One region of the Lysinibacillus sp. IITD104 genome, then DNA from elsewhere that is predicted to be linked to it. Evidence: a T-box and tRNA genes for the amino acid it is inferred to sense, from the RefSeq annotation. Region 1 holds a T-box; the other holds one or more tRNA genes.
What was found. The T-box of region 1 lies ahead of tyrS (tyrosine--tRNA ligase). A T-box ahead of a tRNA ligase gene usually reads a tRNA of that ligase, here a tRNA-Tyr.
Positions count from the first base shown of each region.

Region 2: it encodes a tRNA-Tyr, which carries the amino acid that the T-box ahead of tyrS (tyrosine--tRNA ligase) is inferred to sense. The anticodon was not compared.

Region 1 covers NZ_JBAHYH020000001.1:1,248,457-1,263,467, forward strand. Annotated here, with positions in the region: gene V1L66_RS06375 (acetoin utilization protein AcuC) at 1-706, opposite strand, end outside; gene V1L66_RS06380 (acetoin utilization AcuB family protein) at 706-1,353, opposite strand; gene V1L66_RS06385 (GNAT family N-acetyltransferase) at 1,378-2,010, opposite strand; gene acsA (acetate--CoA ligase) at 2,332-4,059, shown strand; gene argC (N-acetyl-gamma-glutamyl-phosphate reductase) at 4,296-5,330, shown strand; gene argJ (bifunctional glutamate N-acetyltransferase/amino-acid acetyltransferase ArgJ) at 5,387-6,619, shown strand; gene argB (acetylglutamate kinase) at 6,582-7,367, shown strand; gene V1L66_RS06410 (acetylornithine transaminase) at 7,440-8,570, shown strand; gene V1L66_RS06415 (NAD-dependent epimerase/dehydratase family protein) at 8,680-9,561, opposite strand; gene V1L66_RS06420 (transglycosylase domain-containing protein) at 9,699-12,731, opposite strand; T-box leader at 12,834-13,042, shown strand; gene tyrS (tyrosine--tRNA ligase) at 13,127-14,395, shown strand; gene V1L66_RS06430 (cobalamin-binding protein) at 14,447-15,011, opposite strand, start outside.
Region 2 covers NZ_JBAHYH020000001.1:212,917-227,927, reverse strand. Annotated here, with positions in the region: gene V1L66_RS01210 (YbbR-like domain-containing protein) at 1-263, opposite strand, end outside; gene cdaA (diadenylate cyclase CdaA) at 256-1,092, opposite strand; gene V1L66_RS01200 (anti-sigma factor) at 1,242-1,868, opposite strand; gene sigW (RNA polymerase sigma factor SigW) at 1,882-2,445, opposite strand; gene rocF (arginase) at 2,579-3,484, opposite strand; tRNA gene V1L66_RS01185 (tRNA-Lys) at 3,669-3,741, opposite strand; tRNA gene V1L66_RS01180 (tRNA-Gln) at 3,755-3,829, opposite strand; tRNA gene V1L66_RS01175 (tRNA-Tyr) at 3,844-3,927, opposite strand; tRNA gene V1L66_RS01170 (tRNA-Val) at 3,946-4,021, opposite strand; tRNA gene V1L66_RS01165 (tRNA-Glu) at 4,077-4,151, opposite strand; tRNA gene V1L66_RS01160 (tRNA-Asn) at 4,265-4,341, opposite strand; gene mbcS (acyl-CoA synthetase MbcS) at 4,612-6,198, shown strand; rRNA gene rrf (5S ribosomal RNA) at 6,314-6,429, opposite strand; gene V1L66_RS01145 (hypothetical protein) at 6,692-7,348, shown strand; gene V1L66_RS01140 (KinB-signaling pathway activation protein) at 7,385-8,059, opposite strand; gene gerD (spore germination lipoprotein GerD) at 8,211-8,819, shown strand; gene V1L66_RS01130 (P-loop NTPase) at 8,876-9,931, opposite strand; gene V1L66_RS01125 (N-acetylmuramoyl-L-alanine amidase) at 10,004-10,717, opposite strand; partial or broken gene V1L66_RS01120 (DUF4822 domain-containing protein) at 10,842-11,681, opposite strand; gene V1L66_RS01115 (ankyrin repeat domain-containing protein) at 12,244-12,849, shown strand; gene V1L66_RS01110 (nucleoside deaminase) at 12,869-13,348, shown strand; gene rpsI (30S ribosomal protein S9) at 13,453-13,845, opposite strand; gene rplM (50S ribosomal protein L13) at 13,871-14,308, opposite strand; gene truA (tRNA pseudouridine(38-40) synthase TruA) at 14,487-15,011, opposite strand, start outside.

The DNA.
Region 1 (15,011 bases):
CATAGATCTCTAGGAAACTTTCATCCTCAGTAAATGCATCCATTGGAAAATTAAAGGAGGTTCCATAGCCTTGACCATTGCCACGCTCGGTAATATTTCCGGTTCCAGGGAATAGATAACGACCAGTTTCATGGATGGACAGTGTACAAACAGTAGGATCCTCATAAAAGCTCCATTGGACACCATCCCCATGATGAGCATCTGTATCTACATAAAGTACACGAGCGTTGTACTTTTCCTGCAAGTAACGAATAGCCACTGTGCTATCATTGTAAATACAAAAACCTGATGCACGACCACGGAAACCATGATGGAGACCTCCACCAAGGTTAAGGGCATGTTCGGCTTTTCCTTCCATTACATAATCAACAGCCGTTAAAGTTCCACCAACTAGCTGTGCACTTGCTTCATGCATATTTTCAAAAATGGGAGTATCTTCAGTGCCAATTCCATAGCTTTGACATTGAGCTTCTGATAATTCACCATGCCCTGCTTTTTTTACGATATCTATATATTTTGAATCATGTGCAAGCAATAGCTCTTCTTCCGTTGCAACACGTGCCGGTACAATATCTACATCATCGAGAGCATTAATATTTTTTAGTAGATCCATAGTTAGCGTCAAGCGTTTATGATTGAAAGGATGTGTATCTGAAAATTTATATCCGAGTTGTTCTGGCGAGTATACGAATACGGCCTTTTTCATTATAGCGAAACACCCGGTAAATTTGGCCATAGGACATCAAAGCCCTCTTTGCGTAGATCTTCAATCATTGCTAAAGGATTTAGTGTTTTTACTCGGACGCTTAAAATTTTGTTTTGTGTATTTTCAGAGTCAGGATAAACTAAGACGCTTTGAACATTGGCATGATGTTGATGAAATATTTTTGTGATTTCAAATAAAACTCCCGGTGTATCGGATACCCGAATCTCGATTTTTGACCCAGGCTCTGTAGCACCAGTCAGCTCTATATATGTATAGAGTAAATCGGTTGTCGTAACAATGCCTACCAATTTTCCTCCAGAGACGATAGGTAAACAGCCTATTTTCGATTCGTAAAACGTAAGTGCTACCTCTTCAACAAAATCTAGTGGATGACCTATCAGGGGGTCTTTCACCATGATATCCTCTACTTTTGCATTAAAAATAGGAGAGTTTGGTTCATCCTGCAAAGATGAGGGCAAGACCTCTTTAATATCTCGTTCAGTAATTACACCTAAAACGTGGCGTTCTTCATCTACAACTGGTAAATGACGCACTTTCTTTTCACGCATTAACTTTAGTGCCTCCTGCACTGTATTGGTAGGAGCTAATGTATAAGGCTCATCATTCATAATTTCTTCTACAATCATATATGCATCCCCTTTGTATTAGTTTTAATACATGAAACGATTTCTAAAACGAAGTCTATCAAATCTTTCCATTGTCTCAGGAGGCACCCGTTTTCCTTCGCGTGCCATCAGGCAATTGGCTGGATGTGATGTAATTTCAGGATCATCTGTTGCAAAATATTCGAAACCAGCGGAGCTCATCATTTTCTCCATCATTTTGCGGTAATCCCAAACATTTAAACCTGTGCCTTTTAAATCCCAATGCCAATAATACTCGGTAGTAATCACAAGATAATCTTCCATTTCATCCCCCATAAATGAAACGGCTAGTAGTGCCTTACCAGCACCGGTACCACGGTAGTCTGGAATGACTTCAATGGCACCTAATTCAATCATGTCATCGATACGATCTTCTGCCCATCGTTCAAGTGGATCAGGGTAGAGATAGGTAACATAGCCTACAATAATATCTTCGTTTCGAATAATAATAATTCGGCCTTCGGGTAGTCCTGCAATTTCTATAATGGCCTGCTGTTGCTGTTTTGGAGGTCTGAAGGCAACCAAGCCTTCATGGAATGAATATGTAGCTAATTTTTCTGGAGGCACAGGTCCTTCCACATACACAGTACCATGCTTTGTTTCCTTTGTGACAGAAAAAAAAGTTTTTTTATGTTCCATAATTACACCACCTGAGTTTAATAATTCCATTATAGCTGATTTCTTGCGTAAAAACGCTTATTTTTGCAAAATATACCTGTATTTTTGGAAAAATAAAAATATTGAGACAATCTATCCAAATTCGTGTAAAATAAGATTATATTGCTTCTGTTATTTAACAGCTAAAAGTAGTGCTATAAGGGATTCGAACATTAATACTACGGCTAACTGTTATATAACAAATGCTACATATCAATTTTGCTTTTGAAGAATTCTCTGAATTTCAACAGGGGGGATTGTTGAAATTTAGTCAAAAACAAAAGCAAAGAAAGGGGTATTTTCATGGGGATGAAAATGAAAGAGAAGTTAATGGCTTTACCTGGTCAACATCATTTAACAAATTATGAAGAAGTGGCAAAATCTCATAATTGGGCAGATACGGAAAAGGCATTTAGTTGGAGCGAAACAGGTTTAGTGAATATGGCATATGAGGCTATTGATCGCCATACAGAAACACATCGCAAAAATAAGGTGGCACTGTATTTTAATGATGGTAAACGGAAAGAGGCATATTCATTTAATGAAATGAAAAGGTTAACAAACAAAGCAGCGAACGTTTTTAAAACCACTACTAATCTGCAGAAAGGTGATCGTTTATTTATTTTTATGCCTCGTTCACCTGAGCTTTACTTTTCATTATTAGGTGCATTGAAAATGGGGGTTATTGTTGGACCATTGTTTGAAGCTTTTATGGAAGGCGCGGTGTATGATCGACTTGCAGATAGTGAGGCGAAAGTATTAGTCACGACACCGGCATTACTGGAACGTGTACCTTTAGCAAAATTGCCTAAACTGGAGCATATCTTTTTAGTAGGGGAGGATGTTGAGGAAACAGCTCAAATCCTTGACTTTAGTAAACATTTAAAAGAAGCTTCAGCTCATTTTGAAATAGAGTGGGTAGACAGAGAAGATGGGATGATTCTTCACTATACCTCTGGTTCAACAGGTGCTCCAAAGGGCGTATTGCATGTCCATAATGCAATGATTCAGCAATATCAATCGACACAATGGGTACTTGATTTACGTGAAGATGATATTTATTGGTGTACTGCCGATCCTGGATGGGTTACAGGAACAGCCTATGGCATCTTTGGTCCGTGGTTAAACGGTGTAACAATGTTAATCGTCGGAGGAAGATTTTCACCACAAGCATGGTATCAGGCTATTGAAGATTATAGTGTGACAGTTTGGTATAGTGCACCAACAGCGTTCCGTATGCTGATGGGGGCAGGGAGTGGCTTGCTTGAAAGCTATGATCTAACATCTTTACGCCATGTGCTATCTGTTGGTGAGCCTTTGAATCCAGAAGTTATTCGCTGGGGAGTAGAGGAATTAGGGCATCGTATACATGATACATGGTGGATGACAGAGACAGGAGCCCATATGATTTGTAATTATCCATCAATGGATATTATGCCAGGTTCAATGGGGAAACCTCTTCCTGGTATTCATGCGACGATTGTAGATGATGCAGGTAATGAGGTGCCACCTTTTACAATGGGGAATCTAGCTATTCGTCGTGGCTGGCCTGCCATGATGCGCCAAATTTGGGGCAATCCAGAGCGCTATGAATCTTATTTCCTCAAAGGAGAATGGTATGTATCTGGAGATTCAGCCTATATGGATGATGAAGGTTACTTCTGGTTCCAAGGGCGTGTGGATGATGTCATCATGACGGCGGGAGAACGCGTAGGACCATTCGAAGTGGAAAGTAAACTACTTGAGCACCCAGATGTCATTGAAGCAGGTGTTATTGGGAAACCAGATCCAGTGCGTGGGGAAATCATTAAAGCGTTTGTATCCTTACGTGAGGGGGTTGAACCCTCTGATGCATTAATTGAAGATATACGTGATTTTGTGAAAAAAGGTTTATCTGCACATGCAGCACCACGTGAAATTGAATTTAAAGATAAATTGCCAAAAACACGTAGTGGTAAAATTATGCGTCGCGTATTGAAAGCTTGGGAATTAAATTTACCAACTGGTGATTTATCAACCATGGAAGATTAAGTAACTATCTAAGACAACAATTGATATTTATACAACATGTGCATAAAAAGAAGGCAGGGATTCATTCGATGAACGAAAGGATTCTTGCCTTCTTTTTTCTGAAATTACAATGATATAGAAGTGGTGTAAGGTCGAATAATATCTATTTAAAAAAATAGTTAATTTAATAAAAATTCAGTTGACTTAATAAATATGCAGACGTATACTATTTTTAACTTATTTCAGAGGTGAGTGCAGTGAAAGTAGGTATTGTTGGAGCAACTGGATATGGTGGACTAGAGCTTATTCGTTTTTTACATAATCATCCAGCTGTAGAGCAGATTGATTTATTTACTTCTTCAGAAGAGGGTGTTCAATTTTCTTCCAAATTTGGTCATCTTGTTAAGATAGCTGATACACCGTTACAAAAGATAGCGTATGACACTTTAGCAAAATTTGATGTTGTTTTTACAAGTACACCATCTGGGGTGACAAGTGAGCTATTACCGCCTTTGGTTGGGAAAGGACCAAAGTTAATCGATTTATCTGGTGATTTTCGCTTAAAAGATCTCGCAAGCTATGAAACCTGGTATGGCAAAAAGGCTGCACCGTTCCATAGTGTTCAACAAAGTGTGTATGGTTTAACAGAATGGAATACAGAGCTTATACGTCAAGCAACACTCGTTGCCAACCCGGGTTGCTACCCAACCGCAGTTTTATTATCCTTACTGCCACTTGTAAAAGAGCGTTTAATTGATCCTAGTTTTCTAGTTATTGATGCAAAGAGTGGCATTTCAGGAGCTGGCAATAAGCCCTCACAAACTACCCATTTTAGTGAGACAAATGAGAATTTCTCGATCTATAAAGTAAATACACATCAACATATTCCCGAAATTGAACAGGCACTTTCCATGTTTGCTCAAGCAGATACAGCAATTACTTTTAATACGCATCTGGTTCCAATGACCAGGGGAATTTTGGCGACATCCTATGCACCGGTAATGCAGGGAATTACAGAGGCGCAATTGATCTCTTGCTTACAGGCAACCTATGAAAATCATCCATTTGTTCGAATCGTTACGGATGCATCTAGTTTAGGGACAAATCGTGTCAAGGGATCAAATTATTGTGACATTCTAGTAAAAGTAGATTCTCGTACAAATCGTGTCACAATTGTTAGCGTAATTGATAATCTTGTCAAAGGAGCAGCAGGGCAAGCTATCCAAAATATGAATGTGCAATTTGACTTACCACAAACGACAGGGCTAGATGTCGTACCGTTCTTTATTTAACAGCATGCAGGAAACTGTATGCTTCTCTTATTTATTAATCTAAGGAGGAATTTCGGATGACAGTTAACACTTCAACGAATGTAATGAAAAAACTATCAAGTAAAAATATTGTTTCACCAAAAGGCTTTAAGGCAGCAGGATTACACTGTGGTTTAAAGCATAAGAAAAAGGATTTAGCTATTTTAGTAAGTGAAGTCCCAGCAAGTGTTGCAGGTGTTTTTACAACAAATGCTGTGCAAGCAGCGCCATTAAAAGTCACGAAGGAAGTTGTTTATGCAACTAAGAAAATGCAAGCGATGATCGTCAATTCAGGCAATGCGAATGCTTGTACAGGTAAACAAGGTGTAAAAGACGCCCAAACAATGCAAGCGCTAGCTGCTGAAAAATTAGGGATTGCGCCAGATTTGGTGGGTGTTTGCTCGACAGGTGTTATTGGAGAAATGATGAAATTAGAGCCAGTAGCAAACGGTATTCTACAGTTAGAGCCAAAGGACAATTTAGAAAGTGCTATTGACTTTGCACAGGCTATTTTGACAACAGATACCGTCATGAAAAACACAAGCTATAGTACAACTGTGGATGGCAAGGAAGTTATTATTGCAGGTGTAGCAAAAGGCTCAGGTATGATTGAACCTAATATGGCAACAATGCTAGGCTTTATTACAACAGATGCCAACATTGAATCTGATGTATTGCAGGCAGCTTTATCGACGATTACTAATTTAACATTTAACGCTATTACAGTTGATGGGGATACATCTACTAATGACACAGTGGTAGTGTTGGCTAATGGCTTGGCAGGGAATGATTCTTTAACACCAGAGCATCCAGATTGGCAAAATTTCTATTACACTTTACAAACAGTAGCGGAAGATTTAGCAAAAATGATTGCCAAAGATGGTGAAGGGGCAACGAAGCTTATCGAAGTGGAGGTTGTTGGTGCAATTTCAGACGAGGAGGCACGTAAAATTGCAAAAACAGTCGTTGGTTCACCACTTGTAAAGACTGCTGTTTTCGGCTGTGATGCTAACTGGGGGCGTATTATTGCAGCAGTAGGGTATAGTGGCGCAACAGTGGATCCAGATAAAATTACCATCCAAATCGGTGGTGCTACTATGGTAGAAAACGGTGAGCCAATTCCTTTTTCTGAGGATGAGTTAATTCAAATTTTAAAAATGCATGAGGTAAAAATCTATGTGTCTCTTGGCGTGGGTGATGGTAAGGGGCATGCTTGGGGATGTGACTTAACATATGACTATGTCCAAATCAATGCATCATACCGCTCGTAAACGTATGGTCATAAAGCTTGGGGGCAGTACACTGGAAGGTTTAAATGAGGCTTTCTTTGATAATTTTAAAAGATTACAAGAGAGTGGAGTAGAGCTGATTATTACCCACGGGGGTGGGCCAGCCATAAATCGAGAACTAGCTGCTCAAGGCATACAATCGCATACATTAAATGGAATACGTGTCACGAATGAGGCTGCTATTAAGGTTGTCCAGTCGACCCTAATAGGCCAAGTGAACACTGCATTAGTTCATGAGTTAACAACAGCCGGTATAGCAGCCATCGGATTAAATGGCTTTGATGGTCAGCTAATGGTCGTAGACTTTTTAGATCAAGAGACTTATGGCTATGTTGGAGCTATTAAAAATATCAATACTTCCTTATTGGAAGCTTTAATGGGTGTAGGGATTGTACCTGTTATTGCCTGCGTAGGTGCGACCGAAGCAGGTCAGGCTCTTAATATTAATGGCGATACGGTAGCAAGTGAAGTTGCTTTAGCGGTCGGAGCAGATAGCCTATTACTTGTTACGGATGTGAGTGGAATCCGTATTCAGGATGAATATCAAGCAATAGCTACACCTACTCTTATAGATCAATGGACAGAGCAGGGTCATATTTACGGTGGAATGATTCCGAAAGTACAAGGAGCGATCGACTGTTTAAGAGCAGGGATTCCTTCCGTACAAATCGTGGGCGCAACATTAATTGGTACAACGATTGTAGCTTCAAGTGAACTTCATTCTTTCTAGTGTTCTAATAGGATAGCTTGAGAAGTATAGTTGTTGAAAGAAACTATTTTAAATGATAGTGGAGATGATAACATGAGTGTTTTATTCGAGAACTACGGCAAGCGTCGTGCACAAATTGTCAAAGGTCAAGGGACAATTGTTGAGGATTCAACAGGGAAGCAATACTTGGATTTTACTAGTGGCATTGCTGTGGTGAGTCTTGGTCACGCCCATCCAGCTATTGTACAGGCACTTCAAGAGCAAAGTGAACAGCTATGGCATATTTCAAACCTTTTTGATATACCAGGTCAGGAAAAGGTGGCGGAAAAATTAATTGCTAATACACACTTTTCACATGCCTTCTTCTGTAATAGCGGGGCTGAGGCTAATGAAGCGGCCATTAAATTAGCTCGTAAGCATACAGGCAAACATCATATTATTACATTTGAAAAATCATTCCATGGTCGTACCTTTGGAGCTATGTCTGCAACAGGTCAAGGCAAAGTACATAATGGCTTTGGTCCACTCGTAGAAAAATTTTCGATTTTGCCATTTAATGATGCTGTTGCACTTGAAGCAACCGTTGATGATTCTGTGGCAGCTATAATGCTAGAGATGATTCAGGGAGAGGGGGGCGTCAATTGTGTATCAGCAGAATTTGCAGCAGCTATTGCAAAAGTCTGTAAGGAGCGAGGTATACTACTAATTGTTGATGAAGTGCAAACCGGTATTGGACGAACAGGAACACGTTATGCATTTGAACAAACTGTTCTAATGCCACATATCATAACATTGGCAAAAGGCTTAGGTGGCGGTTTCCCTGTTGGTGCAATGCTAGGAACTGCTGAGCTTCATGCTACATTTAGTCCGGGAACACACGGTACAACTTTTGGTGGAAACCCTCTTGCGATGAATGTTGCACAAGCCGTTTTGAGTCATGTATTTGAGCCAGATTTTTTACAGCAGGTACGAGAAATATCTGCCTATTTTGTGGCGCAACTAAAGGCTCATTTACCTTCTAGCTATACTGTTCAAGGAAAGGGTCTCTTGCTAGGGATTGGTTGTGGGGACACGGAAGTAGCGCCTTATATCGCGGCAGCAGAACAAAGTGGCCTTTTATTAGTGGGGGCAGGGCCAACTGTTATTCGTCTCTTGCCTCCATTAACGGTCACAAAGGAAGAGATTGATAAAGCAGTAGCTATTTTAAAGAATATATTACCGTGATACACTTCAGTTTAGCAATGAAAGTGAAGCATCAGTGGCAAAAAGATTGAGACATAATGGATAAACAAAGAATCTGCTAGAAGCTAGCAGATTCTTTGCATTATCAATGCTATTGTAGCTGTTTTACTAATATTGACACTAATTTTGGTAGCCAATCCTCCAGCTGACTAAACGTAAATCCTGCCTTCTCTGCCTTTGCATTGGACATATACCAATCAGCAGGCACCCCATAAGGAGACTGGGACTCCTCGTCACCACCAATGAGGGAAATTTTTGCGCGCTGACCACTTGCTTCTTCGATTAGAGCAATGAGGTCTTTGAGAGATATGGCCCCAGATGCCGTAGCATTGTAGGGTCCCTCAATAGGGGTAACACCCGAAAAGTATAAAAATTCAGCTGCTTCCTCATCTGTAATATAGCTCATCTTTGCATCAATGTTTGGTAAAGTAATCGGCTGATTCTGCAAAATACGTTCAACGTGGAAATGTAAACGACGTGTATAGTCATCTTCGCCCATCACAATTGGGAAACGTACAGCTACGACTGGGAATGAAGCTTCTTTAAATAAGACAGCCTCCGCTTGTCGTTTTCCTTCCCCATAAGAAAATTCCTCTTGATGTCCCATGCGTATTTGATATTGGTATGGATCAAAGTCTTCTTCCTTTTTCACCTTACCATCTACCTCATATGTTGAAAGAGTAGAAGTAAAGACCAGCTTTTTCGTTTTCTCTTTTAATATCTCGCAAATTGCTATTGCCTCATTGGGCGAATAGCAAATATTATCATAGACAATGTCCCATGTTGTATTGGCTAGTGCCTGTGCTAACGCATCCCGATCATTACGATTTACTACTAACTGCTTAACATTTGTACCAAATGGATTGCCACTTTGACCTCGTGTTAAAATCGTTACATTATGTCCATTTTGAATACAAAGATCCACTAGCTTTTTTCCAAAAAAACGTGTGCCTCCTAAAATCAATATGTTCATATATTTCCACCCCTTCAAAATAGTAGTCCTCTTTATAATGACAAAAAAACAGACTTACTACAATTTATAAGTAATATGCAGTAAGTCTGTTAAATTGATTATCTAATACAAATGCTTTTCCCTAGGAGGATAATAGACTATCGCCTTGACGTTTCAGATGGAGTAGTAGTATTACCATTGTCTGCTCCGTTTGAGCCATCTCCTGGGTTACCAGTCCCATCACCATTGCTTCCAGACCCATTACCATTATTGGAGCTATTGCCGTTATTACCAGATCCATCACCATTATTAGAACCGTTACCGTTATTACCAGATCCGTTTCCATTAGAAGAGCCATTGCCATTACTACCCGAACCGTTGCCATTGCCATTCGTAGGTGGCGTTGTTGGTGGTATTGGTTCTTGGTCGTTTTCCTCTGGGTCAGGTTCCTTTTCACTACCGCCAGTAGACACAACATTCGATTGTGGTGATGTTAAGCCTGTAATATCTACAGCGACCACTACATAAGCTTGTCCACTAGCAACCGTAATGCTTTGTGTTGACTCTAGTACGGATTTTACAAGCGTATTACCACCATTCGTAACGTTGTAGATACGATAACCAACAACATCATTCGATGACTCTGACCATGATAATGTAGAGCCATTTACTGAAGCCGAGACTGCTGCTGGAGGGCTACCATCTGCTGGGAAATCAACAGCTGATACAGATGAATTCGACAATGTTGAATTCTTTGGTAACAGACTAGCAGGGTTACCGCCAAGTCTTCCTAACATTCGTTTAATAAACTCTTGATTAATGCCTGCACCACCTGCTTTTACAAATTCTGCTGGTGTATTTGGCAACGCATTATAAGTTTTTCCTTTAATCGTCACAACACTTGAAGAGGCTAAGCTATCATCAGGTTGAGATGGTAAAAATACCTTCGCATTAAATAAATCTGAGCGTACAAGACCTGCGCTAGCACATGCTGCAGAAGGAGCCATGCCAGAAATGCCACAGAATGACGCAGTTACAACATTTTTAGGCGCCTTAAAGCTTGTTGGTGGATCGATTAGCTGAGGGTCCGCATCGTAAACCGCATTCATTAAAGTACCCCATAGCTTATTCACACGAACGCTTGGCTGTAAATAGGTGTTGTTAAATGCATAAAGTGAACGAGGTTGATCGTAACCCATCCAAACACCAAGAGATACATTTGGGTTATAACCAACTAACCAAACATCTTTATATTCTTGAGAAGTCCCTGTTTTTGCAGCGAAATCAGAAGAGAATTTTAATGTATTTCGTGCCATTGTCCCTGTCCCTTTAGTGAGAACATCACGTAACATATCTGTCACGATATAAGAGGTTTCTGGACTAAATACTTGAACAGGCTCTACTTCATGTTGGTAAACAATATTTCCTTCTTGGTCTTCAATTCGATCAATCATATAAGCGTCAATGAATTGGCCACCATTTGCAAAGGTAGCGAAGGCATTTGTATTTTCTTCAACAGTAGTTCCTTCCCTTAAAGCACCGATCCCAGTTGCAAGGTTAGTAAAATCGTCTGGATGTAATTTTGAGAAGCCCATTTTTACTAATAAATCTGCAGGGCGTCTACTAATAATATCGTTATATAAACGTAGCGCTGAGATGTTTTGAGAATCTGCTAAAGCTTCACGTGCTGGGATAAGACCTCTCTCATCACTCGTAATATAGTTACTTGGACTCCAAGAACCGATAGAGAATTTCACGTCAACTAATGGGCTACCCGCACCGATTACACCATACTCAATGGCAGGACCATAAACAAGTAAAGGTTTCATTGTAGAACCGTTAGAACGATAAGCTTGTGTTGCATGGTTTACTTGAGTTGTTTTAAAGTCTCGACCACCAACAAAGCTTAAAATGCGACCTGTCGTATTTTCTATTAAAATACTACCTACTTGTACTGGCATCTCAATATCAATCTCTTCACCAGTAACAGGGTCCTTCCCTTTACCAGTATACGTATGACCATAATACTTGAAGTCCTTTGCTGCTTTTTGCATCGCATCATACATATCTTTATTAATGGTTGAGTAAATACGATAGCCTTTTGAACGAACATCACGATCTGCTAAAATCGTATACTTATCTTTTAATTTTTTTTCTGACTTTAAGCGCTCTGGGTCAATCCCATCATCTTTTGCTAGTTTTTCTGCAATAATGTCTTTTGCGCGAGCTTCAAGCTCATAAGTCAGCCAAGGATAACGATCCTCCGCGCGCATTTCTGGTCCGCGGAAATCTGCAGCAATATCATAGTTTAACGCTTCATTATACTGTGCATCGTCAATATAGCCAGCTTCTTTCATACGATAAAGTACTGTTTTCATACGATCAATACCAGGTTTCAAAGCTTCTTCACTTTTCAGTTCACCAGTATTTGTAAATGGTGTATAAGCGAATGGCGCCTGTGGAATACCAGCTATGTACGCAGCTTGAGGAAGAGACAATTCTTTTGCTTTTACGCCAAAAATCCCTTCAGCAGCTGTTTCAACACCTGCAATATTTCGTCCTGAAGAGTTACGACCATAGGGAATAATATTTAAATAAGCCTCTAATATTTCTTCCTTCGTCATAAAGTGCTCTAAACGCATCGCCAGTAAAATTTCCTTAGCTTTACGTTCATAGGATACTTCATTTGTTAGTACTTGGTTTTTAATAAGCTGTTGGGTAAGTGTAGATCCACCTGTCTGCGTAGCAGAATTTGTAACATCTTGTAATAACCCACGAATAACCGCTTTTGGTACAATTCCATTATGCTCTCGGAAATATTCGTCTTCTGTTGCCAGAACAGCATTCACGACCTCTGGTGCCACATTGCTAAGCGAAGTTTCACGTCGGTCTAAATCTGTCCGTAATTTCCCAATATAAATATCGTTGGCAAAATAAATCTCACTGGTTTCCTCATAGCTAAAAATTTGATCACGCAGCTCTTGTTTTGAGCGTAACGGTTCTTCTTTTACAAGAGAAGCAAAATAACCAGCTCCAACTGAACCGACAAATACAGTGCCAACCAATGCAAAGACTAAAAATAGTAAAAATAAGTTCCAGGTAACACTACCTGAAATACGTAATTTCTTCATCCATTTTTGTTCAAGTAATTCATCGATCTTTGCATTGATTTTTTCAATCCAATCTTTCAATGTATCGACCTCCTAAAATCTTGTCTATTATAGCACATATTGTTTTAGCACGAACATAGTTATTGACATTGAAAAAGAATCGTATAGAATTATGTTTATAGTTTTCTGGTGATGAAAAGTTTGCAGTAGTGTCTATATTCCCTGTTTAGAGAGCCAGTGGTTGGTGAAAACTGGTCATAATGTAGAGACGAATTACGTGCTTGGAGCTTAGACGTGCGCGCCTGCGATAAAGGCGGTTGAATGAAGTGGAAGGTGGATGACATCTTCAAGCTGGGTGGTACCGCGTTAGTTTGTAACTTAACGTCCCTGCATGCAATTGTTTGCGTGTAGGGACTTTTTTTATTTAAATCTGTCCATGCACGTAACGAATTTTAACCATTTTAGGAGGAATGAACATGACAAACGAATTATTACAAGATTTAGAATGGCGTGGTTTGCTCTACCAACAAACAGATGCAGAAGGCATGGCAAAACTATTAGATGAGCAATCAGTATCTTTATACTGTGGAGTAGATCCAACAGCTGACTCCATGCATATTGGCCATATTGTGCCATTGTTAACACTTCGTCGCTTCCAAAAAGCAGGTCACCGTCCGATTTTACTTGTCGGTGGTGCGACAGGAATGATCGGTGATCCATCTGGTCGTTCAGAAGAGCGCCAATTACAAACAGTCGAGCAAATTGATAAAAACGTCCAAGGAATTCGTAGTCAATTAGAACGTATTTTCGAATTTGCGGAAGATGGCAATGGAGCTCAGCTGGTGAACAATCGTGACTGGATTGGAAATATAAACACAATTGAATTTTTACGTGATTACGGGAAATTAATTAACGTAAACTACATGTTAGCGAAAGATACGATTGCTTCTCGTCTTGACACAGGAATCTCGTTTACAGAGTTTGCCTATACGTTAATTCAAGGTATTGATTACAATCATTTATATAATCACTACAATTGCCGTATTCAAGTAGGTGGCTCTGACCAATGGGGGAATATTACAACTGGTTTAGAGGTTATTCGTAAAACACATGAGGAAGAAACAAAAGCCTTTGGTATTACGATTCCTTTAGTAACAAAAGCAGATGGTACAAAATTTGGTAAAACAGCGGGTGGTGCTGTATGGTTAGATGCGAAGAAAACATCTCCTTATGAGTTCTACCAATTCTGGATTAATGCTGCGGATGCAGATGTCATAAAATACTTAAAAATCTTTACGTTCCTTTCTCGTGAAGAAATTGAAGCTTTAGCCGTTTCTGTAGAGGAGGAGCCACATTTACGTAAGGCACAAAAGGCGCTAGCTGAAGAAATGACTCGTTTAATACATGGTCAAGAAGCATTAGAGCAAGCTATCCGTATTACGGCAGCTTTATTCTCAGGAGATTTAAAAGCACTGTCGGCTGAAGAAATGAAGGATGCTTTTAAAGATGTTCCTTCTATTGAAATGGCGAAAGAGGACAAAAATATTGTTGATCTTCTTGTGGAAGCAGGCATTTCATCTTCAAAACGTCAAGCACGTGAGGATGTATCAAATGGTGCAATTAGTGTAAACGGTGAAAAGGTAACAGATTTAGAATATGTAGTCGATGCGAAGGATCGTTTAGAGGATGCATTCAGCATTGTCCGTCGAGGTAAGAAAAAATATCATATGGTGAAATTTGTATAATTTCGATGAGCAAAACCACATCCCCAAAAAAGAGGGGATGTGGTTTTTTTATCATAAAAAGCTTGGAGATTTTATTTCTTCATATTGTTTAGGATGCAGTATTTTTGCAAGCTTGATAGCACCTTCAATAAGTCGTGGAGAAGGGCGACAATACAGCCATTCTTCCATTACATGAAGCTGTTCTAATTGAACGGCATGTAGCTCTTTAGCATATGGACGTTTTAATAAATTAGCAGGTTGGATACGTTCAAATGCTACACCAACCCAAGCCATCATGATATAGTCGGGCTTGCGTTCAACAACATCAGTCCAATCTGTTTGAACACTAGCAAGTTCAACATCTTGAAATAGATTAATGCCACCAGCAAGAGCACTAATTTCTGTTAGCCAATTTATTTTTCCAGGAGTGAAAATAGGGTTTGGCCACCATTCCCAATAGAGGGTAGGCTTCTTCGAAATTGTTTGTGCAATCGAATACATTTTTTCGATGGAATGCATGTACTCTTCAGCAATTGTTTTTGCCTGTTCCTCCACTTGACAAGCTTTACCAAGGGTCAGAAGATCTTGCGCAATTTCTTCTAATGAGTTTGCATTAAAAATAATATGAGGAATATTT
Region 2 (15,011 bases), 1.0 Mb from region 1:
AAATCCTTAGCTCCCTTTGCTTTTAAAACCAATGCCATCGGACCTTCTATCGTTACATCTACGGTTTCAGGTAAACCTGTCACAATAAGATTCTCATTATCGTAATAAACATCTACTGGAACATCGCGAATAACATCCGTTTGTTCATTTGAGGTAGCTTTATTTAATGGTGACAACTCGGTACGCACTGAGAAAAAAAGCAAAAATGCTAAAAATAGCGCGATGATTCTTAATACCCAAGGGCTATCCATCATTTTATCCATTCTTTTTCCCCCTCCAAGTCAACTTAGAGGATGCATTTGATTCTTGTGCTGATCCGAACCACATTTTTCGTAATAATGTTTCGAACTCCTCTAGAGAAAGATTTCGATGGAGATTACCATTTAATGTTATACTGATTGCACCTGTTTCTTCTGACACAACAATTGTAATAGCATCTGTAACTTCACTTAAGCCGAGAGCAGCACGGTGGCGTGTCCCTAACTCTTTTGAAATAAATGGGCTTTCAGATAAAGGTAAATAACAAGCTGCTGCTGTCACTTTATCTTTTTGCATAATAACCGCCCCATCATGTAGCGGCGTATTTGGTATAAAGATATTTATCAGTAATTCTGATGAAATTTCAGCATTTAGCCCTATACCTGTTTCGATATATTCATTAAGACCTGTTTCTTTTTCAATAGAAATTAACGCACCTATTCGACGTTTAGCCATATAACTTACAGACTTCTTCATTGCCTCAATAAGTCTTGTTTGTTCTTCTTCCTCTTGACTAGATGAGCGTTGGAATAGCTTTCCTCGCCCAATTTGTTCTAAACCACGTCTGATTTCGGGTTGGAAAATGATAATAATCGCTAGGAAACCAAACTCAATAACTTGTTGTAGCATCCAGCCAAGTGTTTGTAACCCTAAAAGGTCTGTTGCAATTCGTGCAATAATAATGACGAATATTCCCTTAAGTAATTGGACAGCCTTCGTACCTTTAATGAGGGTTAAGACTTTATAAACAACGTACCAAACGAGCAGTACATCAATGAAGTTAATAACAATATTCACAGGCGTTAAATCCGTGAAATGTTCGATAATTTGCACGTGGCATCCCCCACTTTTCATTACGAATCCATACACATTCAAGTATATCACATTCTTAACAAATGTAACTTTTTTCAAATAAAAAGTCTACTCAGAAGAGTAGACCTTTCAGCCTCTCACGTGCACTATTTTTTAGGACGTATAGAGTGTTATTTAGTTTCTTCTTTTTCCTCAAATGTCATGGCAGTCTTAACAGAATTTTTAATCGTATACCATAACCATTCAAATACTTCGTCTATTTCTTCGATTCTCCCTGAAACTACCGCTGAAGATGCCATATATTGCCCGTTAATTACTGTGACGTTGCCATCAACTTCACCTTCAACAATCAAATCGCCATTTTTTACAACAATATCGCCTTTCACCACTTCCCCTTCAGGGACAATCACTGTTTGACCTTCAACAACTAAATTAGGTTGCTTGGTCACTGAGAAATGCTGGTCATCCATGAAGCTACCCAATAATGTAGCACTCATGAATAAGCAAAATACTGCTGCTGCCACAAAGAACGGATGCCGGCGAATCCATTTTTGTATACCTACTCGACTTTTTGGTTTTGGTAAACGAGCCATCACTGCTGCTTCAAAATCCGGAGGCGCTGTAATATGGGAAGCACTCTTCACAAAGGCGATTGTTTCACTCAATTCTTGCATCAACTGTTTACAATCATTACATGTATGCAAGTGTTGTTTCAACTCTTGCTCATGCTCACGACTAATGTCACCGTCTAAATAATCATGCATATAGTCTATAATATGCTCTGGACAAGTATTCATGACGCTCCCCCTCCTACAGATTGTTTAATTGCTTACGTAATGCCTCACGTCCGCGGTGAATCCTCGTTTTCACCGTTCCAAGCGGCATATCTAAAATCTCGCTAATCTCTTGTAACGATAACTCTTCTATATATTTCAATACTATAACCGAACGGTATTTATCCGGCAATCGTCCAATTTCATATTGAATGCGATCTTGCAGCTCCATTTGTTCTAACTGCTCCTCTGGTAGCTGGTCGTCTGCTGCGATTTGCGAATACATATCAAGCCCTTCTGTACCAGCTACTTCTGCATCTAAATAATAATCCGGTTTCTTTTTTCGAATACGGTCAATGCAGAGGTTTGTCGCTATGCGATAAAGCCACGTCGAAAACTTTCTTTTCTGATCAAATGTATGCAAGTTCATATAAGCACGCACAAAAGCCTCTTGAGCAATATCTTCAGACTCTTGTTTGTTGCCTAACATTCGATAGCATACTTGGTACAGTTTGTGCTGATAGAGACTCACAATATCGGCAAATGCGTTTTGATCGCCTTTAAGCACTTGTTTTATTCTCTTATTTACTAACGCATCCATTGTGTTGACTTCTCCACCTTTACAACTGTCTTATACTATACGAAGCACCGATAAGAAAAGTTTCGTTTTAATTCAATTATAGCAAAAGATTTTTATGCAATGTGGCAACAGGCAATTTTTTGTCAAATTTTCTTTAAACTAGTGTTTCGCCAAATAAAGATCCCATTAATGCAACAGCCACATTTGCTGTTGTATTCTTTTCATCTAATATAGGATTTACCTCTACAAACTCTGCTGAAGTTACCATGCCTGATTCTTGTAACATTTCCATTGCTAAATGGCTTTCTCGATAAGTAATTCCGCCTGGGACTGGTGTACCCACACCTGGCGTATAAAGTGGATCTAGTCCGTCTAAATCAAGCGATAAATGTAAGCCATCAACATTTCGTTCCTTTAAATAAGCAAGTGCATCTTCCATCACACGTGTCATGCCAAGTCGGTCAATTTCATGCATTGTATATACTTTAATTCCTTGTTGACGAATCAATTCACGCTCTCCTGGGTCTACTGAACGAGCTCCAATAATTATAACGTTTTCTGGCTTAATTTTTGGAGCATAGTTACGAATTTGCACTAAACGCTCATGTCCTAGCCCAATACTAACTGCTAACGGCATCCCATGTATATTGCCTGAAGGTGTTGTTTCAGGTGTATTTAAATCTGCATGAGCGTCATACCAGATAACACCAAGATTTTTGTAATGCTCGCCTAATCCTGCTAATGTTCCAATAGCAATACTATGATCTCCACCAAATACTAGTGGGAATTTTTTTTGTTCCACTACTTCATGTACACTATTGGCTAATGCAGTGCTAACTTCTACAACTTCCTCTAAATTTAGTAATTTTTCATCCACAGCTCCGTCTGCAAGCTTTTGACTAACACGAATATCCCCTTGATCCTGTACATCGTGTCCGATAGCCTCTAAACGTTCAACAACACCTGCATATCGAATAGCACTTGGTCCCATATCTACACCACGACGTGTTTGTCCGTAATCTGTTGGTACTCCAATAATAGAAATATTAAGTTTATTCATGTTTTTATACCCCCTAAAAGTTATAAGACTATTGTAAAGCCTATATACCACTTGGCTCAACTCGACAAAAAATCGCATATTTATTCATTTATAAATAACATAAAAAAATCTCCTACTGTTTTCAGCAAGAGATTAGTTATCTGTAGTTAATATAACACTTTTGAATAATTTTATTCTAGAAAAGTGAGCCATGAAGGACTCGAACCTTCGACCCTCTGATTAAAAGTCAGATGCTCTACCAACTGAGCTAATGGCTCATAAAAGAAAAAATGGCTGGGGTACTAGGATTCGAACCTAGGCATGACGGAATCAAAATCCGTTGCCTTACCGCTTGGCTATACCCCAATCATTTATAAAACTGGTGGAGGGGGACGGATTCGAACCGCCGAACCCTAAGGAGCGGATTTACAGTCCGCCGCGTTTAGCCACTTCGCTACCCCTCCGAAATAACACAATAAGAATGGTGGAGGATGACGGGCTCGAACCGCCGACCCTCTGCTTGTAAGGCAGATGCTCTCCCAGCTGAGCTAATCCTCCATAGAAACAGGTGTTATATCACAGTTTATTTTCTTTATAAAGCCTATGTTTTAAATGGTGACCCCTACGGGATTCGAACCCGTGTTACCGCCGTGAAAGGGCGGTGTCTTAACCACTTGACCAAGGGGCCAATATTACGTCTCAAACAAGACAAGAATTATAATAACATTTTTAATTAATAATTGCAATGCTTTTTTAAAAATTTTTTTATGTATTATAGTACTTAAAAAAAGGGCAAAAAAATGGCTCCGAAGGCAGGACTCGAACCTGCGACAACCTGATTAACAGTCAGGTGCTACTACCAACTGAGCTACTTCGGAACGATACTATTCACTTTGGTTTTAGACAACCTCTTAAGTACATTTATTATTATAGCAAGCATTATAAATAATGCAACACATTTTATGAAAATTTTTATATTTTTTTGTCGAAGTATGCTTCTATATTCGTCTCACAGCATAATAGTTCTCTATTAACTCTAATATTTCTATTTAACGTACTAAATATTCTTGCTGTATATTATTTCAATTGTTAAAATAAAAATAGTTTTACGAATTTTCTATCAAATTTTCTGGGGGAGGATGTTCAAGATGGTATCAAATGATTTAATTGCACCTGAATTTTATAACATCACAGAGGAATTAGAAAAATTTTCGCAAGATAGTGATCGCCAAGCAATACGTTGGTTAAATACCCAACAAGAGAGACGTACAGTTTCTTATGTGGAACTTAATCAAAAAATGAATCAATACGCAAATGCTTTTACGGAGAAGGGGCTTCAAAAGGGTGATCGTGTATTAGTTATTATTCCTCGACTTCCAGAAGCCTATTTCGTTTTTTTAGGCTGCTTAAAGGCTGGCATCGTACCTATTTCATGTTCAGAGATGCTACGTGCAAGCGATTTAGAATATCGTATGGAGCATTCTTCTGCTAGTGCAGTGATTGCCTATGAGGCTTTTACTAGTGAAATTGATCAAATTACTTCTTCTGTAGACGCATTGAAAAATAAACTAGTGATCGGTGCTGCGAAAGGAGATTGGACTTCACTAGATGAATTGGCAAACAAGCAACCAGTTACATTTACAGCTGTAGCTACTACACGTGATGACATGGCATTCCTATCTTATACATCTGGTACCACTGGCAAACCTAAAGGTGTTGTTCATTCACATGGCTGGGGTTATGCGCATATTAGAACTGCAGCTTCAAAATGGCTTTGTGTACGTGAAGGAGACCTTGTGTGGGCAACAGCTGCTCCAGGTTGGCAAAAGTGGATATGGAGTCCTTTTTTATCAACAATCATGCTCGGTGCTACCGCATTTGTCTATCATGGTGGATTCGATGCAAAAACCTACCTTCAATTAATGCAGGATGAAAAAGTTAATGTTCTATGTTGTACACCGACTGAATACCGTATTATGGCGAAAATTGATAATTTACAAGATTATAATCTATCATCTTTACGTAGTGCTGTTTCTGCTGGTGAACCTTTAAATCGCCCAGTTATTGAAACGTTTATGAATCATTTTGGACTAAAAGTACGTGACGGCTATGGACAAACAGAAAACACATTATTAATTGGTACACTAGAAAACACAGAATTACGCCCTGGATCTATGGGTGTTCCAACTCCAGGTAATATTGTACGTATTATCGACAATGAAGGAAACGAAGCACCGATTGGCGAAGTTGGTGATATTGCTGTTCACAAATCTTCACCAGCTTTATTTAAAGAATATTATAAAGAACCCGAGCGCACACAAGCTGCATTCCGGGGGGATTGGTATATTACAGGTGATCAAGCAAAATGTGATGAAGACGGTTACTTTTGGTTTGAAGGCCGTGGGGATGACATAATTATTTCATCTGGTTATACGATCGGACCATTTGAAGTTGAAGATGCATTAAACAAACATGAAGCTGTACAAGAGTGTGCAGTTGTAGCTGCGCCAGATGAAATCAGAGGACATATCGTAAAGGCATTTGTGATCTTACGAGAAGGCTTCAAAGAGCGTGATGAAGATGAGTTAACAAAGGAGTTACAAGAGCATGTTAAAGCGTTAACAGCCCCTTATAAATATCCTCGTAGCATTGTCTTTATTGATGAGTTACCAAAAACAACATCAGGGAAAATTCGTCGTATTGAACTACGAGCTACTACAGTTCATACACATTAAGTATTAAAATAAGAAGGCATCCTCAACGGATGCCTTCTTATTTATGCGTTTATAAATAAAGAATCCGTTCAAATAAAAAAAGCCACTACTGAGTGTATCAGTAGCGACTTTTTGCGCCTAGCGACGTCCTACTCTCACAGGGGGAAGCCCCCAACTACCATCGGCGCTAAAGAGCTTAACTTCCGTGTTCGGTATGGGAACGGGTGTGACCTCTTTGCCATCATCACTAGACTTTGTATTTAATTGAAAGATTTATTCTTTCAAAACTGGATAAACGGTGCATTGAATGTTTCAAACGTTGTTAGCTACTAAAAACTTTATTGATTACGTTTTGCTTGTTCAGTTTTCAAGGTTCATGTTTCTTTATTTCGTTGTCACCTCTTGGCGACTTATACATAATAACATCGATTATTCATGAAAGTCAACACTAAATCATAAGTTTTTTTAAGGAGATTCATTTTTTATTTTATATTTTAGAAACGAGGTTATCATTATGGTCCGTAAAACGTTGATTTCACTGCTTTTAATCGTAACGCTCTTTGCCTTTCTAAAGCCTATAAATTCAACGATGATTTCTGTATTCAATATTGCGAATGCACCAGTAGTGGTCACGAAAGGACATTATGGCATATCTCTGATTGTAGAGATTTCTTTCTCTGATGACTCTCTATTAGAATGGCTACAAACGGTGAAGGAGCCTTACCCACTTCTACTTTTAGATGCCGACTGGATTAAACGGTCACCCGATCATTTAAAAATTATCCAACAGCGAAAATTGCCTACAGGATTACTTGGGCCGGATGATTCAGTAGAAGAACCCGTTGATATTGCGCTCATCCAAAAGGATATTGATACTTACGAAAAATATTTAAAAGAAAAACCTTTATGGTTTGCTACCCGAAATCATCAATATTCACAGGATATACAGAAAGCTTTATTCCAACAACAAATGAATTTACTATCTCCTTCTCTTATTTGGCAAGGTGATAAAACTCCGAAATTACAAAAAGGGGATTTTGTCTTTTTCCCACTACACCAAAAAAATCAAATATCCTTTAAAGAGCTTAACACACTAATACAACAACATAAGTTTATGTCGATTGAAGAAAATATATTTGGTTATAAAGTTCAAACTAAAAAAGCCCCATAAAAAAATTGCCTCCACTAGAGTGGGGCAATTTTTTCCTTATGCGTTTTTAGCCTGTTCACGACGAGCTTTACGGCGTGCTTCTAATTTTTGACGATCCTCATCGGATTTTGCATTATATTTAGGTAATACTAATAATTGATACGCATTAACCGCCAATAATGGGAATAATAAAAGCGCAACATACTCATTAATATTTTCATCTCGACCCATCAATGCAATTGTCCATTCCAACGTTGTAATGACAATCATAAAGAATAGTGCAGAAATCATTACATGTTTTTTCCCTGTTAATTTCACTTTTTGAACAGCTGTAGCTATGGCCCCAAAGATGAGCACAATTAATAGTCCTACATAGAACAACCAGCTTTGCCCATCCTTAACTCCAGGAATAAAGCGGAAGAAAATAATATCGAAAATCGTAATGGCAATTAATAATAGTTGTACCCAATTCCATAATGTCAGTGTTCTAAAAATATTAACACCTACCTGATGAAGTGTTAAATAAGCGAAAAAGCCAGCTTGTGCAATAACACTCATTGTAAACCCTAAGAAAACCATCCATAAAAGTCCTGCGAAAAACTCACCCCATTGACCGTTTGCTATGTATGGTTGGAAGAATTCCCAGCGAATAAATAAACTAAAAACTCCGTTGACTGCACCACCAACGAGCATTGCAAAGAAGAAAAACTTTGCCCAATTTCGTATCGTCACAACTAAAAGTCCCCCAATTTCTCAATATATCTGTCCTTATTTTATCAATGCCTTGTTAAAAAAGCTATTTCTCATCCTAACCAATACATAAAGTCCTCAGAAATGTGAACAATAATTGAAAGAGTCTCTCTAGAGAAAGGACTGATTGCCGATGCGAAAATTCACCTTATTACTGATTCTAATGCTTTTTCTTTCTGCCTGTTCACAAGATAAAACCTCTACCATGTCCTATGATGAAATAAAAAAAATCATGATTGACTCTTTGCAAACAGAGGATGGTAAAAAGGCATTGCGACAGCTTTTGGAGGAGCCAAGTTTCCGTGAGCTCTTGATTTTAGAGCATGATGAAGTGAAAAAGGCTACCGAGGAAACTTTACTTTCCAAGGAAGCAGAAGACTTTTGGAAAAAAACCTTTGAAGATCCAAAGTTTAAAGAAACTGTTGCGAAAAGTATGCAAAAACAGCAACAGGATATTATGAAGAACTTAATAAAAGATCCGACTTTCCAAAAGGATATGGAGGCATTTTTCGGGCAGCCCGATATGCAAAAGCAGTTGGAGACTATCCTTAAATCTTCCAATATGCGCAAGCAAATGGAGGAAGTCGTAAAGGAAACAATCGAAAGCCCTTTAATGCAATCTAAATGGCAGGAACTTATTAAAAAGAGTGGCGAAACAAGTTCATCAGGAAGTGGCAATAAGAAAGAAGCAAGTGGCGATAGCGGTGGTGGATCGGGTAAGGAACAAAAAGGTACCGAGTAACCTTGGTAATGTAAAAACGGATTTCCCCATAAAAGTGGTGGAAATCCGTTTTTTTATTATTTATTTAATTTACCGATGATTTTGGTAGCAATGTCTAAATAAATTTGTCCTGTTGTATGTTTTTCAGCATATACAGAAGGAGCAAAATCTTCATCTGTCCAATCTGGTTGCCCAAGCGGGATTTGTCCAAGTAGCTCTGTACGTAATTCATCAGCTAGCTTTGGACCTCCTCCTTGCCCAAAGACAAATTCTCGGTCACCTGATTTAGATTCAAACCACGCCATGTTTTCGATAACACCTAAAATTTCATGGTCTGTTTGAAGCGCCATGGCTCCTGCACGTGCCGCTACAAATGCTGCTGTTGGGTGTGGTGTTGTTACAACAATTTCTTTTGATGATGGTAACATTTGATGGATATCTAATGCAACGTCACCTGTGCCAGGAGGTAAATCTAATAATAGATAATCTAATTCACCCCACTCCACATCACGGAAGAACTGATCTAATACTTTACCCAGCATTGGACCACGCCATACAATCGGTGCGTTATTTTCCACAAAGAACCCCATTGAAATCATTTTTACCCCAAAGCGATCTACTGGGAAAATACGATTATCGACTACTTTAGGCATATCCGTCACACCCATCATATCAGGCACACTAAATCCATAAATATCTGCGTCAATTAAGCCGACTTTCTTTCCTAGACGAGCTAAAGCAACAGCTAAGTTAACTGATACCGTCGATTTACCTACTCCACCTTTACCAGAAGCAATTGAAATTACTTGTACTGTGCTTAGCGGTGATAAAATATCCTGTGCTTCTGACTCTGTTGCTGTACCACGGAAGCTTTGTAATTTTTCTGTTGAAAGTTCTTCAAAGCGGATACCAACCGTGTTTGCACCCGCTTCTTTCAACACCTCAACAACTTTCATTTGTAGTTGTAATTGTTCAGGTGTATTTAATTTAGCAATGGCAATTTTTACACTGACATGATTTTTTTCTTCTTTTATTGCTACGTTCGTTATACCATCTGTTTCTGCAAGCGATTTATGTAAAAATGGATCTTGTAGTTGTCCTAGTATTTCTCGTACTTGTTGTTCAGTAATCACGACGAACACTCCCCTTATATTGTCTCAATATTAGTATATCATAATGATTTGATTTACGTTGTAGATGTTGCTCTACTCAATTTTAGCTAATAAATAGTCTTCTATACCTTCAACTATGGCATCTGCCATTTTTTCTTGATACTTTTTATCAACTAATAATGCTCGTTCCTCATCATTACTAATAAAACCAGTCTCTACTAAAGCTGCAGGTACTTCCGCTTTCTTCAATAAATAGATTTGCTTAATTGACAATGCTTCACGGTCTGTATTTTTTAAATTAGTGCGAATGGATTGTTGAATACTCTTGGCAAGAATCTCTCCATCAGCATGTCCTTCCTTATGGTAAAATACCTGTGCGCCACGCCATTTTGTTTCAGGTATGGCATTTGCATGAATAGTTATAAATACATCAGGCTTTTCCTTTTCCACGATATCCTTTCTTAAGAAAATATCTTGCTTTTTCCGTTCTCTCATTGTTCCATATTTTTCTGATGGCGCATGCTCATCTATTACATCCCCATTTTTTGTTCGTGTCATTATAACCGTTGCGCCTTTTTTCTTTAATTGCTTCTCTACATGCTGAGCAATTGCAAGTGTAATATCCTTTTCAATCACTTCGCCCTTTGAAGCTCCTCCATCCTCACCACCATGCCCTGCATCAATGACAATTTTTATGCCACCAAGTGGGTCCGGTAAGAAGAAGTTACGGTCCGAAGCATTTGTTTCATATGCCACGACCACTATACTCATAAGCATAATTACTCCTAGTGCAAGCCAGCGCTTCACCCATATCCACCACCCTTTTACATTTAGTGTACGAAATTAATGGATAAACTATGCCAGAAAGTAAAAAAAACTCCCAAGTCGCAAACTTGAGAGTTTTCTTCTATATTAAGGGAGGAAGAACAACTTATTGTATTGTAAAGGTAGGGTTAAATTCACCTGTATATGGTTCATGCTCTACAAATACAGTTATTTCATTACCCTCTTTGTCTTTACCTGTTCGTTTATACGTGAACTTCTTATCGTTGATTTCTGTAATTTCAAGAGCGACACCATACTTATTATCACCGATAGAAACATGCGCTCTTATTTTATTATCATGAATGACATCAAAGTAACCATAGTCTCCACGACTTTCACCTGTTTCAGGATTGAAGAACTCATATCTATTTGTATTTGCATCATACTTTGCAATGCTAATGAAATTTGAATTGAATTCTGTTACATCATTACCCGCTTCATCTAACACAACAGTTCCATGCCATAATGTATCAGCTAAAATTTTGTCTCCGTCCACGTCTGTAACAATATCACCTGTTGAAGCATCTAACGTTTTATCGGAATCTGTAAATGCCAGTTCCTTTTCTTTATAAGGTATATGTTCCACGAATACTTCCACATCATTGCCTGTAGCATCTTTACCCATTCTTTTATAGGTAAAGATACTATCGTTTAGCTCAGTGATCTCGACAACCGCTTGGTATTTTTTCGATTCTGAAATTAATATTCTTTGTTTCCCATCATTTGTGATAAAGAATGTCCCTTTATCGTCACGGCTTTCACCTGTAGCAGCGTCAAAGAATTCATAATGACCTGTCTGAGCATCATATTTTGCTAACCCAATGAAATTTGCGTTCTCAGCTGTTAAGTCATTATTATCTTTGTCGTAAACTTTTGTACCTTGCCAATTTGTACCACTTAGAATATTAGCCATTTCTTGTCCCTTTGTTAATTGCTCTTTAGCAGTATTTTCTGTTGAAGCACTTTCGGTTTTGACTTCCTCACTATTCGTTGTATTGCCTTTTGTAGGCGCCTTATCTTGACATGCTGCCAGTAATGCTATTGCTGCAACAGATACTATTAATAATTTTTTCATAACTACTTACCTCCATCGTTTAGTTTATATTTGGAGTTACATCAAACCTATAACGATAATTTTTTAAAATGAAAGGTTTGTTGTACCTTCTGAAACTATATTAAAGTGGAATGTTAAACCCCCCCTAAATAATTTCTTAAAAAAACATAAACTTATACGAAAATATTTTTAATATATATTAAATCTGCACAGAAATAGTGTTGTCTATGTAAAAAGCTAATGATTATTTTCTAGATCTTCTTAATCTCCAGCAAATACCTTCCTATTATTTATTATATGAAAAAACTAAGCACAGCATATTTTTTTAATATTACTCGTACAATTCGTAACGTGTTACCATATTTTTATAAACGAAAAAGTAGGATACAGTTATATACACTAGTCATTTGGCTGTTATATTGCTGGACACCTCCAAAGAAAAGAAGGTGGAAAAATGAATGATCAATTAATACTTTCAGCAGCGAACGGTGATACTGACAAAGTATTAGCACTTCTGCAAAATGGCATCAATATTAATGTAACGGATCAGAATGGAAGAACGGCTGTTTTAGCTGCCACTTATAATAATCAGGTGGATACTGTGAAGGTGCTCATTGAACATGGTGCAGATATTAATATTCGAGATAATAACCTTGAGAACGTACTTTTACATGCAGGTGCATCAGGCTATTTAGAAATCGTTAAACTTGCCATAGTGGCAGGGGCAGATACAAAGCTGACTAATCGCTTTGGTGGAATTGCCATCATCCCTGCAGCAGAACGTGGGCATGTTGAGGTAGTTCGAGAGCTACTTAATCACTCAGACATTGATGTCAATCACATTAATAATTTGCATTGGACTGCTCTATTGGAGGCAGTCATATTAGGCAGTGGCGGGGAAAAGCATCAAGAAATTGTGCAACTATTAGTAGATTATGGTGCTGATATGTCTATCGGAGATCGAGATGGTGTCACGCCATTGCAGCATGCAAAAAAACTAGGCTTTTATGACATTGAGCAAATTTTAAAAGAAGCTGCAGCAAAGCGAAATAATAGTTAACACATAAGGAGGTTTTTTCATGATCCAGGACGTAGATCTAAAGCATCTAGAGAGATGCATCGAGCTTGCCAAAAATGCGCTGGAAGCAGGAGATGAGCCCTTTGGTTCGATACTTGTAAATTCAAATGGCGAGATACTGGCAGAAGAACAAAATCGTGTATCGGGCGGGGATCATACACAGCACCCAGAGTTTGCATTAGCACGCTGGGCAGCACAAAATATGAGTCTCGAGGAAAGAGGCTCAGCAACCGTTTACACTTCTGGAGAACACTGTCCAATGTGTGCTGCAGCCCATGGATGGGTTGGGCTTGGAAGAATTGTTTACGCTAGCTCATCTAAACAGTTAGCGCAATGGCTAAATGAGATGGGTATCACTTCTACATCACGAGTTCGTAATTTATCCATTCATGAAGTCATTCAAGATACTATTATAGATGGCCCCGTTCCTGCATTAGCCGAGCAGGTGCATCAACTTCATCTTCAGTTTCATAAGAAATAGTGTTAAGCAATCTTTGAAGTAACTTCAAAGATTGCTTTTTATGATGGAATGACAAAAGACTCCTTCCACGAAAGTAGAAAGAGTCTTTGTATAGAAAGCTGATATTAACGTTTTGAGAACTGAGGTGCACGACGAGCGCCGCGTAGACCTGGTTTTTTACGTTCTTTCATGCGTGAATCACGAGTAAGTAATCCAGCTGATTTTAATGCAGCACGGAAATCTGGGTCTACTTGAAGTAGAGCACGAGCGATACCGTGACGAACAGCACCAGCTTGACCAGTGTATCCACCACCGTTAACGTTTACGTGGATATCATAGCTTCCTGTAGTTTCAGTAGCTACTAATGGTTGTTTAATTACTTCGCGTAATGCAGCGAATGGTACGTATTCTTCGATTTCACGTTTGTTGATAACAATTTTACCTGTACCTGGTACTAAACGTACGCGAGCTACAGAGCTTTTACGGCGACCAGTGCCGATGTATTGAACTTGTGCCAAAGTAATATCCTCCTCTTAATTTATATTATCCGCGAAGCTCGTATGCTTCTGGTTTTTGTGCAGCATGTGGATGCTCTGTTCCAGTGTAAACATTAAGTTTAGTGAACATTTTACGACCTAAAGAGTTTTTAGGAAGCATTCCTTTAACTGCTAATTCGATCATTCTTGTTGGGTATTTATCTAACATTTCACCAGCAGTACGTGTTTTTAAACCACCCGCAAATTGAGTATGGTGACGGTATAGTTTACCCTCTAATTTGTTACCAGTTAAATGGATTTTGTCAGCGTTGATGATGATTACGTGATCACCTGTATCAACGTTTGGTGTGAATGTTGGTTTATGTTTACCACGTAAGATTGCAGCTACTTCAGAAGCTAAACGTCCAAGAGTTTGGCCTTCTGCATCAACTACTAACCATTTACGGTCTACTTCGTGACCTTTAGCCATGAATGTTGTACGCATGTATATATCCTCCTAATCGATTCGATTACCGTTATTTTTCATTAGACTACACTATAAGTTTCGGGGCTTATTTGTGGTGGTAATGAAAATACCATCTGTTATCATATAATGAATGACTTTTAAAGTCAAGCAATTTCATTAAACACCTGGTGAAGTTGTTCAGAATTGTAGAACGCCACTAATAGAACACTTTTTCTAAGTACAGCCCTTGTGGTGGTGCGGTTTTCCCCGCATTATCACGATTACCTGAAGCAACTACCTCGGACACATTTTCAATCATACGTCGACCTATGCCAACCTCCCAAAGAGTACCTGCAATAATACGCACCATATTATATAAGAAGCCATTCCCTTCAATCACCATATGTAGCTCTTCACCATGCCATTCAAATTGCAATAATGTTACTGTGCGTACTTTATCTTTCACACTTGTATTCGCCGCGCAAAAACAGGAAAAGTCATGTGTACCAATAATAGCCTTAGCTGCCTCTTGCATCGCCTCTACGTTAGGTTTGACTCCATTTGTCTCCACAGTATAATATCTGCGGAATGGACTTTGGATAGGCTCACAAGACCAAATATAGCGATATCTTTTTCCAGCCACGTCATAACGCGCATGAAAGTCATGGGCTACTTCCTCTACCGATAATACACGAATATCTCGTGGCAGTTGCACATTCAAAGCCTTACTATACTTTTCTAC